2 regions of the Buttiauxella agrestis genome follow, and region 2 is predicted to be linked to the other one. Evidence: predicted binding sites of a transcription regulator. Region 2 holds the regulator's gene; the other holds the start of a gene.
What was found. Region 2 encodes sigma-54, which starts transcription at its own class of promoters, with help from an activator protein. Its sites were predicted from a motif close to GTTGGCACANNTTTCGCTNT; they were not measured.

Region 1 (7,948 bases), 1.2 Mb from region 2:
ATAATCAGAATTCACCATGCCGGAGAATTGCGCCTCGGCAATTCCCAGAATCAGGCCGCCTAACATCGCGCCGGGTAACGAGCCAATCCCCCCGAGCACCGCCGCCGTGAACGCTTTAATGCCGATGATAAAACCGGCGTAGAAATCAAAAGTGCCGTAGTTCATGGTGATTAACACGCCCGCCAGTCCGGCCATCGACGCGCCAATCACAAATACAATCGAGATAATTCGGTCAGTGTTAATCCCCAGAATCGAGGCCATTTTGCGGTCCTGCTGCACCGCGCGGCACATGCGCCCCAGGCGTGTGTTGCCGATAATCCAGGTGAGCAACAGCATGCCGGCAAACGAGGCAATCAAAATAAACACTTTGGTGTAGGTGATTTGCACAAAACCTTCGCCAATATGGAAGCGGAACACGCCATCAAGCATGGTGGGAATGCCCTGCTGACGCGGCCCCTGGCTGATTTGCGCGTAGTTTTGCAGGATGAGCGACATGCCGATTGCGGAGATCAGCGGCGCTAAACGGGTGGAGTTGCGCAGCGGTTTGTAGGCGATGCGCTCAATCGTCCAGCCATATACGCCCGTCACCACAATGGTGAATACCAGCGTGCCGAGGATTAATAACGGGAACGAGTGAATGCCGAAGAACGACAGCAGCGCCAGGCCGATGGCGCACAGATATGCGGAGATCATATACACTTCGCCGTGCGCGAAGTTAATCATGCCAATAATGCCGTAAACCATGGTGTAGCCGATGGCTATCAACCCGTAAACGGACCCTAGCGTTAAGCCATTTATCAACTGTTGCAGGAAGAAGGCATCCATAGTTTGGCAGTCTCTTTTAGTGCGGCGGACAAACTTCTTTTGTCGGTCGGGTAAGCGTCGCGTCACCCGACACTTTCACCAGCAATGACCGGCGAAAATGGTGGATGACGCTGCCGCTTATCCCCCTACAAATCCCAATACTATTGGACTTCTTTGTATTTGCCCTTGTCGTCCCACTGATAAACCACGTAATCCGAGACTTTCAAATCGCCCTTCTCATCCCAGGCTTTTTTACCCATCACGGTATCGACCGGATTGGCTTTTAACCAGGCGCTGGCTTTGGCGGAGTCGGTGCCGCCGGTGGCTTTGAAGGCCGCAGCAATCGCCTGAACGGAGGCGTAGGAATAGAGGGTGTAGCCTTCTGGCTCGAATTTGCTGGAGCGGAATTTATCGATAACGGCTTTGCCGTCCGGGATCAAACGCGGATCTTTCCCGAAGGTCATATAGATACCGTTGGTGTATTGCGGACCGCCTGCCGCTGTGACCATCTCTTCGTTCACGATACAGTCGCCGGAGAAGAATTTGGCCTGCACGCCCTGCTCACGCATCTGGCGCACCAGCGGCCCGGCTTCCGGATGGCAACCGCCGAAGAACACTACGTCGGGTTTTTGCGCACTGATTTTTGTCACCAGCGCGTTAAAGTCTTTTTCGCCGCGCGACAAACCTTCATACATCACGTCATTGACGCCACGTTTGGCGAGCGCGGCTTTGGTCGCATCGGCCAGCCCCTGCCCGTAAGTGTCTTTATCGTGAATGATCACCACGCGTTTGGCTTTGAGCTTATCAATAATGAAATCGCTGGCGACCTTCCCTTGCTGGTCATCACGCCCGCACATGCGGAACATATCGTTCATCTTGCGCTCGGTGATAAGCGGGTTCGTTGACCCAGGGGTGATAGCCAGGATCCCCGCGTCGTTATACACCTCGGACGCAGGCATTGTAGAAGATGAACAGAAATGTCCGACCACGGCTTTGACTTTATCCTGATCAACCAAACGGTTAGCGACGGACACCGCCTGTTTCGGTTCACAAGCATCATCACCCTGCACCAGTTTGATTTTTTCGCCGTTAATCCCGCCTGCGGCGTTGATATCTTCAGCGGCCTGCGTCGCGCCATGCCAGTATTGATCGCCATAAGTGGCGTTCGGCCCGGTGAATGGCCCGGCAACACCAATCACAATATCGGCCTGGGCGGAGAACGCCGTCACCAGACAACCTGCCAACACAAGAGAAAGAGGACTTCTGATTAATTTCAGCGACATTTGTATGTTCCTTAGCAAAGAAGCAAAGAGGTTTATGCACAACGGTTAAAGACCATTCACAAGCAAAAACACGAACGAGTACAAATTGGACTATCCAGACAAAATCCTGTGATTTACGGCGGGGTTTCCTTACGGGGTATCCTTACGATTTCACGGCCCTGAACATTAAGCAAAATGGCTGCCAATGTTGTTAACCGGATGTCATTGTTTCGACATATGTCAGTATAGAGCGCGGTTGAAAGCGGCCAGGTATCACAGATTGAAATTACAGCGGGGATCACATCTGCTTAACAATAAAGCAGAAAAGTTGAGAATTACGCCGCTTTGCACCAATAAAGAGCTTACTGATGAAGTGGTTAATCATGCTTAAGGACGTGAGTTTGCGTGAAATGAGCAATGGATGATTAAGACCAGGACAATTCGCCTTAATACTCAACAAGTTGACTATAAAAAGAGCAAACAAAATTCTTTTTCGCGAACCCTTTGACATGCCCCCTGCTTCTCGTTAATATGCGCCCCGTTACACAATTCCTCTGTAGTTCAGTCGGTAGAACGGCGGACTGTTAATCCGTATGTCACTGGTTCGAGTCCAGTCAGAGGAGCCAAATTCGAAAAGCCTGCTTAGGAAACTAAGCAGGCTTTTTTTGTGTCTGGTGATTGGGGCTAAAATCCGAATAACCCAATTCGCCTGCCGGTTTAAAGTTCGCTATTATCCGCTTCCACTCTCCATCCAGGCAGTCTGATGTCTACGATTATCGATAATTTTATTGCCCCGCCGTGCCATGAGCAGATTGAGACGCTCTATCAGGACGAACATCTGGTACTGATCAATAAACCTACCGGGCTGCTCAGTCTATCGGGGAAAAACCCGCAAAATCTCGATTCAGTGCATCATCGTCTGGTACAAGAATTCCCCGGTTGCACCCTGGTGCATCGCCTGGATTTCGGGACTTCCGGGCTGATGGTGATTGCGCGCAATAAAGCCATCAACGCCGCTCTATGCCAACAATTCAGCCAGCGCGCAGTCACCAAAGTCTACAGCGCACTGCTCTGTGGGCATGTGAGCGACAACGTAGGGGTGATAGACGCAGCGATTGCCAAAGATCCGACGCTGTTCCCGCTGATGTCGATTTGCGCCATCAACGGCAAGCCTGCACGTTCGGGCTATCGGGTCGTTGAACGCTTTTACCATGAGCGGGAAGACGGGACGTTACTGCCATTGACGCGGGTAGAACTTACCCCGGAAACCGGGCGTACTCATCAACTTCGCATTCACTGCCAGCAACTGGGCCACCCTATTTTGGGCTGCGATCTATATGGCGGCCTGTTGTTGCCAGGAACTGAACAGACTCCGCGGCTAATGTTGCACGCCAGTGAGCTGGATTTTGTTCATCCGGTTAGTGGTGAGTTGATTAAAGCGCGCAATGCGAGTCCGTTTTGAATAACAATTCTCTGTTTTAAGCAAGGTCGCCTTTTTGTGATGACTTTGTTTGCGCTGAATGACCGAAACACTTAGATTTCCAGTGCGGCAAGGATTGAGGTTTCCATTTTCTCTGGGGTGGTGAACGGTGCAAAACGCTTGAGCGGTTTACCGTCGCGTCCGATCAGGAACTTAGTGAAGTTCCACTTGATCCGTCCACCCAGCACGCCGGGCAATTCGTTTTTCAGATAACGGAACACCGGGTGCGCTGCGGTTCCGTTGACCTCTACTTTCTCGAACATCGGGAAGCTCACACCGTAGTTGATGTGACAGGTCTGCGCGATTTCGTCGGCGCTGCCGGGTTCCTGTTTACCAAACTGGTTGCAGGGAAAACCAAGCACCACCAAACCATGGGTGGCGTACTTTTTGTAGAGCGCTTCAAGCCCAGCGTATTGTTTCGTGAAGCCACAAAGGCTGGCGGTATTCACGACCAGAACCACTCTACCTGCGTAGTCGTCCAAAGAGATAAGCTGGCCGCCCAGACTGGTAGCTGTAAGTTGATGAAAGGGGGTCATATCGGAATCCTCAAAGCAGAGCCTGCTCCAGATTGCGCGGCAGGTCTGGAATCGTATGTAATACATCAGTAGACTAGTGGGGTTAAAAACATCAAAGCATTTTTAAATTGTTATCTAACCAGGCAGGAAGATTTTCTCTGTACCAGCTGAGATAGAATTGAAAATCACTTTTCTGCCGCTCATTAAGCAATACGACTACCTCGGTAACAATCCATGCTTTAGCAATCGCAATTTCTTTAGCTAAATCATTAGGATTATAATTACGCGATATACAGGCATAGCGTTCAGCAAACTCAATAAATTTTTGCTCAGAACCCATTCCCTTTATAAGTGGGGCAAGGTCAATAGCTGGGCTGCCAGTGCTGAATCTTTCCCAGTCAAAAAGAACGAAATCACCACCATCCCTTTTTCCCCAATTACCCGCATTACTGTCGCCGGAAATTAAGCACTGACCACTAAACAGAACATCACTTGCCTGCTGAAAGCACCATAATTGTTTTGCTGCCCTGCCAGGTAATGCCAACAGCATGAGAGATTTTTCGAGGTCTGCTTCTGACCAGGTGTGATTGTGATAAACCCAAGAAGGGTCAGGTCGATAGCCATGTAAGCGAGACAGAATTGACAACACTTCATCCCGTCCAACTTCGTCCTGATCAACCTGGTGTGGGATATATTCCAGTCTTAACTTGCGTATGGATGGATCGGCAGACAACATCTTTGGCGTGGAAATGTCTACTTGAGCGAGATGCCTGGCTGTGTGTTGATAAAAACTAAACTCGACATCACTGACAGGACATTTTTCGATTACCTGATGACCTGCTTCATCAACCAAAAGCGTCACTTTGGCAGTGCCCATGCGCGATAAATTATCAACAGACATACATTTTGCCTTTAACCTTGACCGATTGGTTAATTCAGAGGCGTTTGAGTTTAGCGCAATCTGCAAATCATGCAGTCAAACAGCCTCTCTATAGATAGCATAGTGTGAAGTGTACACCGTCCGCCCCTGCCTGTGAGTTCAACTAATGGATGCAACACAGTGGTTAAATCGCTCTGCTTCCTCCCTGTTTTTTATCAGATAATCACGGAAAGCCAGATGTTTTACGACTTGCATATCACCCACTGCGAATGCATGCACCTGATGGCTGCGCTTATCACCACCCTTAATAAAATATCGGCGCCCGCGAATTCCGTTCTCACCACGCGCAATATATCCGGCTCGTGTCATTGCAGAATGATATTTGTCTAAATAGGAAAACACCAGTAAATTGCACAATCTACTTTTATTACCTGATATAAGAAATATTCAAAACCCCCTTCCCTCCTGTATAAAGATGAACTACGCTCAAAAATGCGTTCGCTACCAAAACGGGTTGCGTCCTATATGTTTACTTAATTCATAAAAAAACTTAGACTAACATCTGATATATAATTTACAATCAAAGGTTAAAAAATGGAAAAAACAACTCTGGAATATACACCTGTTGACTTATCTCGTTGGGCAAGGAAGGAGCATTTTGAGGTATTCCAGTCATTTGCTCAAAGTACAATTAACCAAACTGTCCTGATAGATATTACCGAACTGCTAAAACATATAAGGGAAGCTGGCTGGAAGTTTTACCCTACTATTATTTTCCTTCTTTCTAAAATAGTAAACAGTCATACGGAGTTCCGTATGGCCATAAAGAACAATGAGCTTGTCATATGGAATGAAATTCATCCAAGCTATACCATTTTCCATAATGAAACGGAGACCTTTTCATCATTATGGAGTCACTACGATGGCAACATTCATCACTTCCAGGACGTTTATTCAGAAGACGTTGCACGTTATGGTAATAACCTTTCTTATTGGCCTAAAGAGGAGTCTCGGGAAAATATATTTTTCGTCTCGGCTATTCCTTGGGTAAGTTTCACCAGTTTTAATATCAATGTTGCTAACATGCAGAACTTTTTTGCCCCCATGTTCACTCTGGGAAAATACTACGAACAAGATGGAAAAGTATTGTTACCTCTCGCTGTTCAGGTACATCATTCCGTGTGCGATGGTTTCCATGTGGCAAGACTGATCAATGAGTTACAAGAGATGAGTGATGGCATCAAACATCTTTCAGCGGAACTCAATGCTTGATGCGCCAGAAGTCTTGAAGACCTCCATTTAACCGTATCTGATTTTCCCATCTATATAAGGCTGAGGTTTACCAAACAGATAGCCTTGTATGAAATCACAGCCCAGCAACTGAAGGCTTTCCAGTTGCTCCTGTGTTTCAACACCTTCCGCAACGGACTTCATATTGAGGGATTTCGCCATGCCGGTGATGAGCCTGATAATATTAAGGGCGTCTTCCTGTGTCGATATCGAATGCACAAAGGATTTGTCTATTTTGATTTTATCGAAGGCAAGCCTACTGAGGCGCGAAAGAGAAGAATAACCGGTACCAAAATCATCGAGGGAGATTTTCACCCCCAGAGCGCGCAGCCTGTTAAGCGTATTCATCGGCGTATTGCTCTCAGTAAAGAGAGAGGATTCTGTCACTTCCAGTTCAAGACGCTCAGCGTGAAGTCCTGTTTCGTTCAGAATGGACAACACCATTCCGGCAAAGGTTTTACTGCTTAGCTGAACTGGAGAGACATTGACTGAAATTTTAGTCGGAACCACCCAGGAAGCAGCTTCCCGGCAGGCCATTTCAAGCACCGATTTCCCCATCTCATTAATCATTCCTGTTTTTTCAGCCACAGGAATAAAGCTGTCCGGCGACAGAAGTCCCTTCTGAGGATGTATCCAACGAATAAGGGCTTCATAACTGTAAATTTCCTGGCTGAAAGAATCGACAATAGGCTGGTAGTAAACCACGAATTCTTTATTCACTAACGCCAGTGCCATATCGTGCTCAAGGGTTCGGCTTTCTTGCAGCTTATCTAACATCCATTGCCGGAAGACTTTTATCTTACCAGCGCCTTCCTTTTTGGCTTCATAAAGGGCCAGATCGGCAAATTTATAAAGATAGTCGGAGCGGCGTTCAGTGTCTGAGATAACAATACCGACACTGGTGGTTATATTGATAATCGTATTATTAATAGTGTAGGGCTGGCTGATAATATTGCATATATTTTGGGCTTGTGAAACGGCACTGCTCTCCGTCAGGCCACTCGAGAGAAACGCAAACTCATCCCCGCCTAAACGATAAAGCGTATCGGAAGTCAGGCCCATTGAAATAAGACGGTGTGATATCTGACGTAATAACATATCACCGACATCATGACCATACGTATCATTGACCTCCTTGAATCGATCTAAATCAAACAACATCACATTCACAGAATTATTGCTTTTTACGGCGTTCTCGATAGTTTCATTTAAATTCCCCCAGAAAAAATGGCGGTTATTCATCTCTGTCAGAGAGTCATGGTAGACGTCATACTCCAACTTTGTATTCTGGACTTGCAGTTTTTCTTTAGATTCTTGCAATGCTTCAGCCAGACTCTTTACCTGAAGATGCGCCTTCAGAATATTTCTGTTTTGATAAAATATCAGCACGCCAAGTATCGCACTCATTATTATCAGCAATAAAGACGTCGCTGAGTAAATATAGTACAGGGTTTTAATTTTGAGGTTGGCGTTATTAATCGAGTTGATATCTTTGTCTAAAGCGCCAGAAGACAGACGACTCAGTTGTGCATCCAGCGTCTGCATTCTTTTCAGGTATGTCTGGAGTTCTGAGCGGTTCATTTTCTCAAGATGAATATCCAGATACTCAAGTGTCTTTTCAAGCTGTAGAGCCAGTGTATGTTGGGCTTTATTACTTTCTATGTAATCCCGCAAATCACCTTCTTTCATTAAATCACTCTGGCTGAGCATAATGTCG
Region 2 (7,948 bases):
GTTGCAGAAAAAAGACGGCAAGGCTCCGGCCCCCGCCCCTGCGCAGAAAAAGAGTAACTAATTCGTTATGGCTACTTTAATTGCAAAAAATCTCGCTAAAGCCTACAAAGGCCGCCGCGTTGTAGAAGACGTCAGTCTGACCGTTAAATCAGGTGAGATTGTCGGTTTGCTCGGCCCTAACGGTGCAGGGAAAACCACCACTTTTTATATGGTGGTCGGTATTGTTCCGCGTGATGCGGGCAACATTATTATTGATGATGAAGACATCAGCCTGCTGCCGCTTCATGCACGTGCACGACGTGGTATTGGGTACTTGCCTCAAGAAGCGTCTATTTTCCGCCGTTTAAGCGTGTTCGATAACTTAATGGCCGTGCTGCAAATCCGTGATGATCTTTCTACCGAGCAGCGTGAAGACCGCGCCAATGAGCTAATGGAAGAGTTCCACATTGAGCATTTGCGTAATAGCCTCGGGCAATCTTTGTCCGGTGGTGAGCGTCGCCGTGTTGAAATTGCTCGCGCATTGGCTGCAAATCCAAAATTTATTCTTTTGGATGAACCTTTTGCAGGTGTTGACCCAATTTCCGTTATCGACATCAAGCGAATCATCGAGCATTTACGCGACAGCGGGCTTGGGGTGCTGATAACTGACCATAACGTACGCGAAACGTTAGCCGTATGTGAACGCGCTTACATCGTAAGCCAGGGCCATTTAATCGCCCATGGCACTCCAGCCGAGATCCTGGAAGACGAGCATGTTAAACGCGTGTATCTGGGCGAAGAGTTCAGACTCTGATAGGGTAGGAATAATTAACGATTACACCTGAGGAAGTTCGCTCTGAATATGAAGCAAGGTTTGCAATTACGGCTCAGCCAACAACTTGCTATGACTCCACAGTTACAGCAGGCAATTCGTCTGTTGCAGCTGTCGACGTTAGAATTACAGCAGGAACTTCAGCAAGCACTGGAAAGTAACCCACTGCTTGAGCAAACCGATCTGCATGAAGAAATTGAAACTCAGGAAGTTCGTGAAAATGAAGCGTTAGATACTCGTGAGGCACTCGAACAAAAAGAGATGCCCGACGAGTTACCGTTGGACACCAGCTGGGACGAAATTTACACCGCAGGTACGCCATCGGGAACCGGAACTGACTATATAGACGACGAGTTGCCGGTTTATCAGGGTGAAACCACCCAGTCACTCCAGGATTACCTGATGTGGCAGGTCGATCTCACTCCGTTTTCTGATACCGACACCGCTATTGCAACGTCTATTGTTGATGCCGTTGACGAAATGGGCTATCTGACCGTTTCGCTGGATGAAATTCTCGAAAGCATGGGCGATGAAGAAATCACCCTCGACGAAGTGGAAGCGGTGCTCAAACGCGTGCAACGCTTCGATCCTGTCGGCGTCGCCGCACGCGACCTTCGTGATTGCCTCCTGATACAGCTTTCACAATTCGCGCGAGAAACACCCTGGTTAGCCGAAGCTCGCCTGATTGTCAGCGAACATCTCGACTTGCTCGCCAACCATGATTTCCGCAGCCTGATGCGCGTCACGCGTCTGAAAGAAGAAGTGCTGAAAGAGGCGATGTGCCTGATTCAGTCGCTTGATCCGCGTCCGGGCCAGTCCATTCAGACCAGCGAACCAGAGTATGTAATCCCTGATGTGTTGGTCAAAAAAACTCAGGGCCGCTGGACGGTGGAACTTAATGCCGACAGCATCCCGCGTCTAAAAATAAATCAACAGTACGCTGCTATGGGCACCAATGCCCGCAATGACAGCGACTCACAATTTATTCGCAGTAACCTGCAAGAAGCGAAGTGGCTGATCAAAAGCCTTGAAAGCCGCAATGATACCTTGCTGCGGGTTAGCCGCTGCATCGTTGAACAGCAGCAAGGCTTTTTTGAGTTCGGTGCAGAGCATATGAAACCGATGGTTCTTGCTGATATCGCCCAAGTGGTCGAAATGCACGAATCCACCATTTCCCGCGTGACCACACAAAAGTATTTGCACAGTCCGCGAGGCATTTTTGAATTGAAGTATTTCTTCTCAAGTCATGTCAATACCGAGGGCGGCGGTGAAGCCTCCTCCACGGCTATTCGGGCTTTGGTGAAGAAATTAATTGCTGCGGAAAACCCTGCGAAACCGCTGAGTGATAGCAAGTTAACGACTATGCTATCGGATCAGGGGATCATGGTGGCACGCCGCACTGTTGCGAAGTACCGAGAATCTTTATCCATACCACCGTCAAACCAGCGTAAACAACTGGTGTGACTTAACCGATAAGGAAGACACTATGCAGCTCAACATTACAGGACAAAACGTCGAAATCACTGACGCACTGCGCGATTTTGTGAGCACGAAGTTTGCCAAACTGGAGCAGTACTTCGATAGGATTAACCAAGTCTATATTGTGTTAAAAGTGGAAAAAGTCACGCATATTGCCGACGCAACACTTCATATCAATGGTGGTGAAATACATGCCAGCGCTGAAGGGCAGGATATGTATGCGGCGATTGACGGTCTGATTGATAAACTGGCGCGCCAGTTAACCAAACATAAAGATAAACTAAAACAACACTGATAATCCAGGCAACGGTTTTGGCATTCACGGCTCGTTACGGAAGTAACGGGCCGTTGCCACAACAGAGTGCTTAGGTGAACTTATGATGAACAACGATTCTGCTCTACAACTTAGTAATGTCCTGAACAAAGAATGTACCCGTAGCAATGTACATTGCCAAAGTAAGAAACGTGCGCTGGAAATTATCAGTGAACTCGCGGCGAAACAGCTCGGTCTGCCACCTCAAGTCGTCTTTGAGGCGGTGCTGACGCGTGAGCGCATGGGCAGTACCGGTATCGGCAATGGTATCGCCATTCCTCACGGAAAACTGGAAGAAGATACCACCCGCGCCGTTGGGGTATTTATTAAACTGGAAACCCCTATCGCGTTTGATGCTATTGACAATCAGCCGGTCGACCTGATGTTTGCGCTACTTGTTCCGGCCGATCAGACAAAAACACATTTGCACACTTTGTCTTTGGTGGCAAAACGTCTGGCGGATAAAACGATTTGCCGACGTCTGCGTTCAGCGCAGAGTGATGAAGAGCTTTATCAGATCATTACCGAAACCGAACATGGTAGTGAAAGTGAATAATCTGGCTGCGGTCATGTGCGTGCCACAGCAAGAGAAGTTGGGGGAGTGATAAAATGGTGCTGATGATTGTCAGCGGCCGCTCTGGTTCAGGGAAGTCTGTAGCCTTGCGTGCACTAGAAGATATGGGATTCTACTGTGTAGATAACCTGCCAGTGGTGCTGTTGCCTGATCTTGCCAAAACTCTCGCAGAGCGACAGATTTCTGCGGCAGTCAGCATCGACGTGCGTAACATGCCGGAAAACCCGGAAATTTTTGAACAGGCGATGACCAATCTACCTGATTCATTTTCTCCACAATTGCTGTTCCTCGATGCCGATCGCAACACGCTGATTCGTCGTTATAGCGACACACGTCGTTTACACCCGCTTTCCAGTAAAAACTTGTCGCTGGAAAGTGCGATTGATGAAGAAAGCGATCTATTGGAGCCGTTGAAATCCAGAGCCGATTTAATCATCGACACCTCTGAAATGTCGGTGCATGAACTCGCGGAAATGCTACGGACTCGTCTGCTCGGCAAGCGTGAACGTGAATTGACGATGGTCTTCGAATCCTTCGGCTTTAAGCACGGCATTCCGATTGATGCAGATTACGTATTTGACGTGCGCTTCCTGCCAAACCCGCACTGGGATCCAAAACTGCGTCCAATGACGGGTCTCGACAGGCCTGTTGCAGCGTTCCTTGATCGTCATACCGAAGTACACAACTTTATCTACCAGACGCGTAGCTATCTTGAGCTTTGGTTACCGATGCTGGAAACCAACAACCGCAGCTATTTGACTGTAGCGATTGGTTGTACTGGCGGTAAACACCGTTCGGTTTATATTGCAGAACAGTTGGCAGACTATTTCCGCTCACGTGGGAAAAACGTGCAGTCCCGTCACCGTACGCTGGAAAAACGCAAACCATGACCGTAAAACAAACCGTTGAGATCACCAATAAGCTGGGCATGCATGCGCGCCCGGCTATGAAACTATTCGAACTGGTGCAGAGTTTTGATGCCGAAGTGATATTGCGCAACGAGGCCGGAACCGAAGCCGAAGCTAATAGTGTGATTGCACTACTGATGCTGGATTCAGCCAAAGGTGGCCACATTGAAATTGAAGTCACCGGGCCTGAAGAAGAACAAGCATTGAACGCGGTTATCGCGCTGTTCAATGCCGGTTTTGACGAAGATTAACTCACTTCAACTCATGCTGCGCCATAAACGATTCGCCACCTAGCTGGCGCATCTGGCGCAAAATCCATTGCTGGCGTTGCCGAACATAACCTGAAGGTGCATTCGCTTTAAAGCGGATTGGATTAGGTAATACTGCGGCAAGCAAAGCGGCTTCCGACGCCGTCAGGCGACTTGCTGGTTTATGGAAGTAACGCTGCGAAGCTTCTTCCACACCAAAAATCCCCTCTCCAAATTCTGCGATATTCAGATAAACAGTCAGGATCCGGCGTTTCGTCCACACCACTTCCATACCAAGCGTTAATCCCGCTTCCAGGCCTTTGCGAACATAGCTCCGCCCATCCCATAAAAACAGATTCTTCGCCGTTTGTTGGGAAAGCGTTGACGCACCGCGAACGCGATTTTCATTACGTTCATTGTGAGCAATGGCTTTTTCAATCGCGGAAACATCAAACCCCCAATGGTCCGGGAATTTCTGATCTTCTGCCGCAATAACTGCAAGCCCCATCCACGGTGATATTTCGTCCATGCTGACCCAATCGGAATGCGCCACATAACCAAAATCACCTGAGAACCAGGCGCTAAATTGCCGTTCGACCATGACTGCCGAAAACGGTACCGGCATAAAGCTGAACAGGATTATCCCCGCCAACCACACGCCCACCAGCGCCAGCGCACAGCGTAATAGCCAACGCTTGAGGGTGCCCAAGAGCGCAACACGCCCTTTCTTCATGCAGTCATACTCACAACGCGAGCCACCAGTTTTTCTATACCCAATGCCGCTTCATCAATGCGTGTGGCCAGCATATAAGCAGGCGTCGTCACCACTTTGTGTTCTTCATCAACCACGATGTCATCAACCGGGCACGGAACATGTTCAGCCCCCATCTCTTCAACAATTTCTGCTGTATCAATATCAGTGCCGATGGTCAAACGCACCGGAACATCGAGAATTTTTGGCAGCATCACCGGGGCAATACAGATAAAGCCGAGCGGCTTGCCCTGATCGTGGCAATCGCGGGCCAGACGACGTAAATCACCATCAACCACGCACTCGCTGCCGAGGCTTGCAAAATTGCACAGGTTTTTCGCTGCCCCAAAACCACCGGGAACGATCAGCGCATCCAATTCGCTGGCATCGGCCTGCGCCAATGGCGTCACCACTCCACGGGTGATTCGAGCCGCCTCAACAAGCACATTTCGATGCTCTATAGACTCATTATTAGCGAGGTGATTAATAACATCTGCTTGAGGTTTGTCGGGTGCAAAGCAAACAGCTTCAGCGCCAGAGCGAGCGATTGCTAACAGGGTAATAACAGCTTCCTGAATTTCGCTTCCGTCGTAGACCCCGCAACCACTGAGCACCACACCAATCTTCTTCATTCAGCTATTCCTTTTCATCACGCGACTTCCATCATTAGTTATGACGATTTGATCGCTATGCTTCACACATTTTACTGTTTCATGTAACAAACTATTTAAGATTTGCTATCTTAATGCCTGAGCAGCACACGAGATTATTAGCTGCGCCATTTGGATAAATACTTATAACTCAACGGCGCAGCCTACTTTTTCCCTGGTGTTGGCGCAGAATTCGCGCACCCCGGTTTATCCGGGGTCATTTTTTGGGAGCGTTTGCAACCCAAGCTTTCAGAACGTCAACATCGTGCTGCCATTCTTGTTTCAACTCTTCAATCCATTCACCCACGTTTTCCGACCAGGCAGGTAAATCCGGTGACTGAATTTGCTGGGCAACTTGCTGCAAATGGCGCAACCCTACAGAACCTGCTGCGCCTTTAATCTTATGCCCCTCTTCCACGACCCCTTTCTGGTCGCGAGCCGTCATATTGGAGTCCAGTACGCTCAGGTAGCCCGGCATCATTTTTTCAAACATCGCCAGCCCATCAGTAATCAGTTTTGGCCCGACAAGATCCATATACTGCTCAAGCATGGGGATATCGAGCAATGCTTGCTGTTTTTCACTATTAACTTGAGGCACTTGAGACTCCTTCTTAGACTCTGACTGTTGGTTGTCCCAGAATTTTTGGATCATCGCCATTAACGCCGGAACCGAGAGGGGTTTGCTCAGCACATCGTCCATGCCAGCATCCAGATACTCTTTTTTATCTTTCAATACGTTAGCAGTCAATGCCACCAGCGGTGGTAAATCTTCACGCGCATAACGCGTGGTCAGTTGCCGGGAAATATCCAACCCAGTCATATCAGGTAACTGAATGTCTAAAAGCACCAGGTCATACTCACCTGGGGTGAATTTTTCCAGCGCCTCTTTACCTGTCATCGCAACGTCTACGCTGTTGCCAAGTTTCTCCAGCACCGAACGCGCAACAATCACGTTGAGTTCAATATCTTCCACCAGCAGGACGTGCAACGCAGGCAGCGGCATTTCGTCATCGTCGAGCGTGTCTTCGATTTCATCCGCAACGCGAGGAGCCTGAATGGTTAAGGCAAATAGCGAGCCTTCGCCCGGCTTACTGCTGACGGTAATATCACCGCCCATACTCTTCGCCAGGCGGCGCGACACCGCCAAACCAATCCCGGTACCCGTTGCCGGTTTACCGCCGTGGCTATCTTTCACCTGATAGTACATGGCGAAGATTTTGTCCTGCTCATCCTGCGGGATGCCAATGCCAGAATCCTGGACTTCAAAGCGTAAGGTATTTTCTTCTTCATAACGCACGCGCACCGAAACCAGGCCGCCTTTTGGCGTAAATTTCACGGCGTTGCTGATGAGATTCCAGAGGATCTGGCGCAGGCGTGTTCCATCAGTCACCACTTTATGTGGCAGCGGCAATGTCGGGTTCATTTCCAGCTTCAGTCCTTTTTGCTGCGCCTGCAAACCAGAAAGGTTTTCCAGGTCAGCAAGGAAACTGGTGAAATCGATTGGTTGGTTATCAAGCTGAACCTTGCGGCGTTCAAGCTTATCCATATCAATGATATCGTTGAAAATATTACCCAGAGTTATCGCTGAAACATGAATCGTTTTGAGATAATTGGTTTGTTCCGGATTAAGCTCCGTATCAAGCAATATGCGGCTTAAGCCGACGATACCGTTTAGCGGCGTACGCAGTTCGTGGCTGATGGTAGAAATGAAAGTGGTTTTATCGCGGCTGGCGCGTTCAAGGGCATCCTGATAACGCTTACGCTCGGTAATGTCGCGTCCAAAGCCCATTAAACCATGCCGTTTGCCGACCCGGTCGTAGTAGGGAACTTTACGGATTTCAAAGCACGCCTTACGGCCATCCGGGTAATCCAGCCATTGTTCGTAGGTCAGCGACACGTTATGACGGAACACTTTTTCGTCAGTTTCGATAACCTTCTGCGCCGCTTCTGGCGAATAGACATCTTCCGGTTTCAGGCTTATCAGCTGCTTCTCACTCTTACCGGTCAACAGTTCCATCGCGCGGTTACAGCCTGAGAATTCTTTGTCTTCGTTACGATAGAAAACCAAATCTGGAGAGGCATCGAGGAATGAACGCAAAAATGAAGATTGTTGCTCAAGCTGGATTTGCGTCTCTTCGCGTTCCTGCATCTCAACTTTGAGCTGCTCGAGCATCGTCTGACGTTCGTCTTCCGCTTTCACACGGTCAGCAATTT

Region 1: DY231_RS08260 (branched-chain amino acid ABC transporter substrate-binding protein) is a predicted target of sigma-54. The motif match lies at 2,254-2,273, and genes of this name have one in related genera.

What each region holds. Positions count from the first base shown of each region.
Region 1 is NZ_UIGI01000001.1:1,735,268-1,743,215, reverse strand. It holds gene DY231_RS08265 (ABC transporter permease subunit) at 1-825, opposite strand, end outside; gene DY231_RS08260 (branched-chain amino acid ABC transporter substrate-binding protein) at 966-2,087, opposite strand; tRNA gene DY231_RS08255 (tRNA-Asn) at 2,617-2,692, shown strand; gene DY231_RS08250 (RluA family pseudouridine synthase) at 2,830-3,528, shown strand; gene DY231_RS08245 (glutathione peroxidase) at 3,600-4,082, opposite strand; gene DY231_RS08240 (aminoglycoside phosphotransferase family protein) at 4,174-4,962, opposite strand; partial or broken gene DY231_RS08235 (GrpB family protein) at 5,128-5,331, opposite strand; gene catA (type A chloramphenicol O-acetyltransferase) at 5,536-6,213, shown strand; gene DY231_RS08225 (putative bifunctional diguanylate cyclase/phosphodiesterase) at 6,241-7,948, opposite strand, start outside.
Region 2 is NZ_UIGI01000001.1:488,354-496,301, reverse strand. It holds gene lptA (lipopolysaccharide ABC transporter substrate-binding protein LptA) at 1-61, shown strand, start outside; gene lptB (LPS export ABC transporter ATP-binding protein) at 68-793, shown strand; gene rpoN (RNA polymerase factor sigma-54) at 842-2,275, shown strand; gene hpf (ribosome hibernation promoting factor) at 2,298-2,585, shown strand; gene ptsN (PTS IIA-like nitrogen regulatory protein PtsN) at 2,668-3,159, shown strand; gene rapZ (RNase adapter RapZ) at 3,213-4,067, shown strand; gene npr (PTS phosphocarrier protein NPr) at 4,064-4,336, shown strand; gene mtgA (monofunctional biosynthetic peptidoglycan transglycosylase) at 4,338-5,066, opposite strand; gene elbB (isoprenoid biosynthesis glyoxalase ElbB) at 5,063-5,716, opposite strand; gene arcB (aerobic respiration two-component sensor histidine kinase ArcB) at 5,952-7,948, opposite strand, start outside.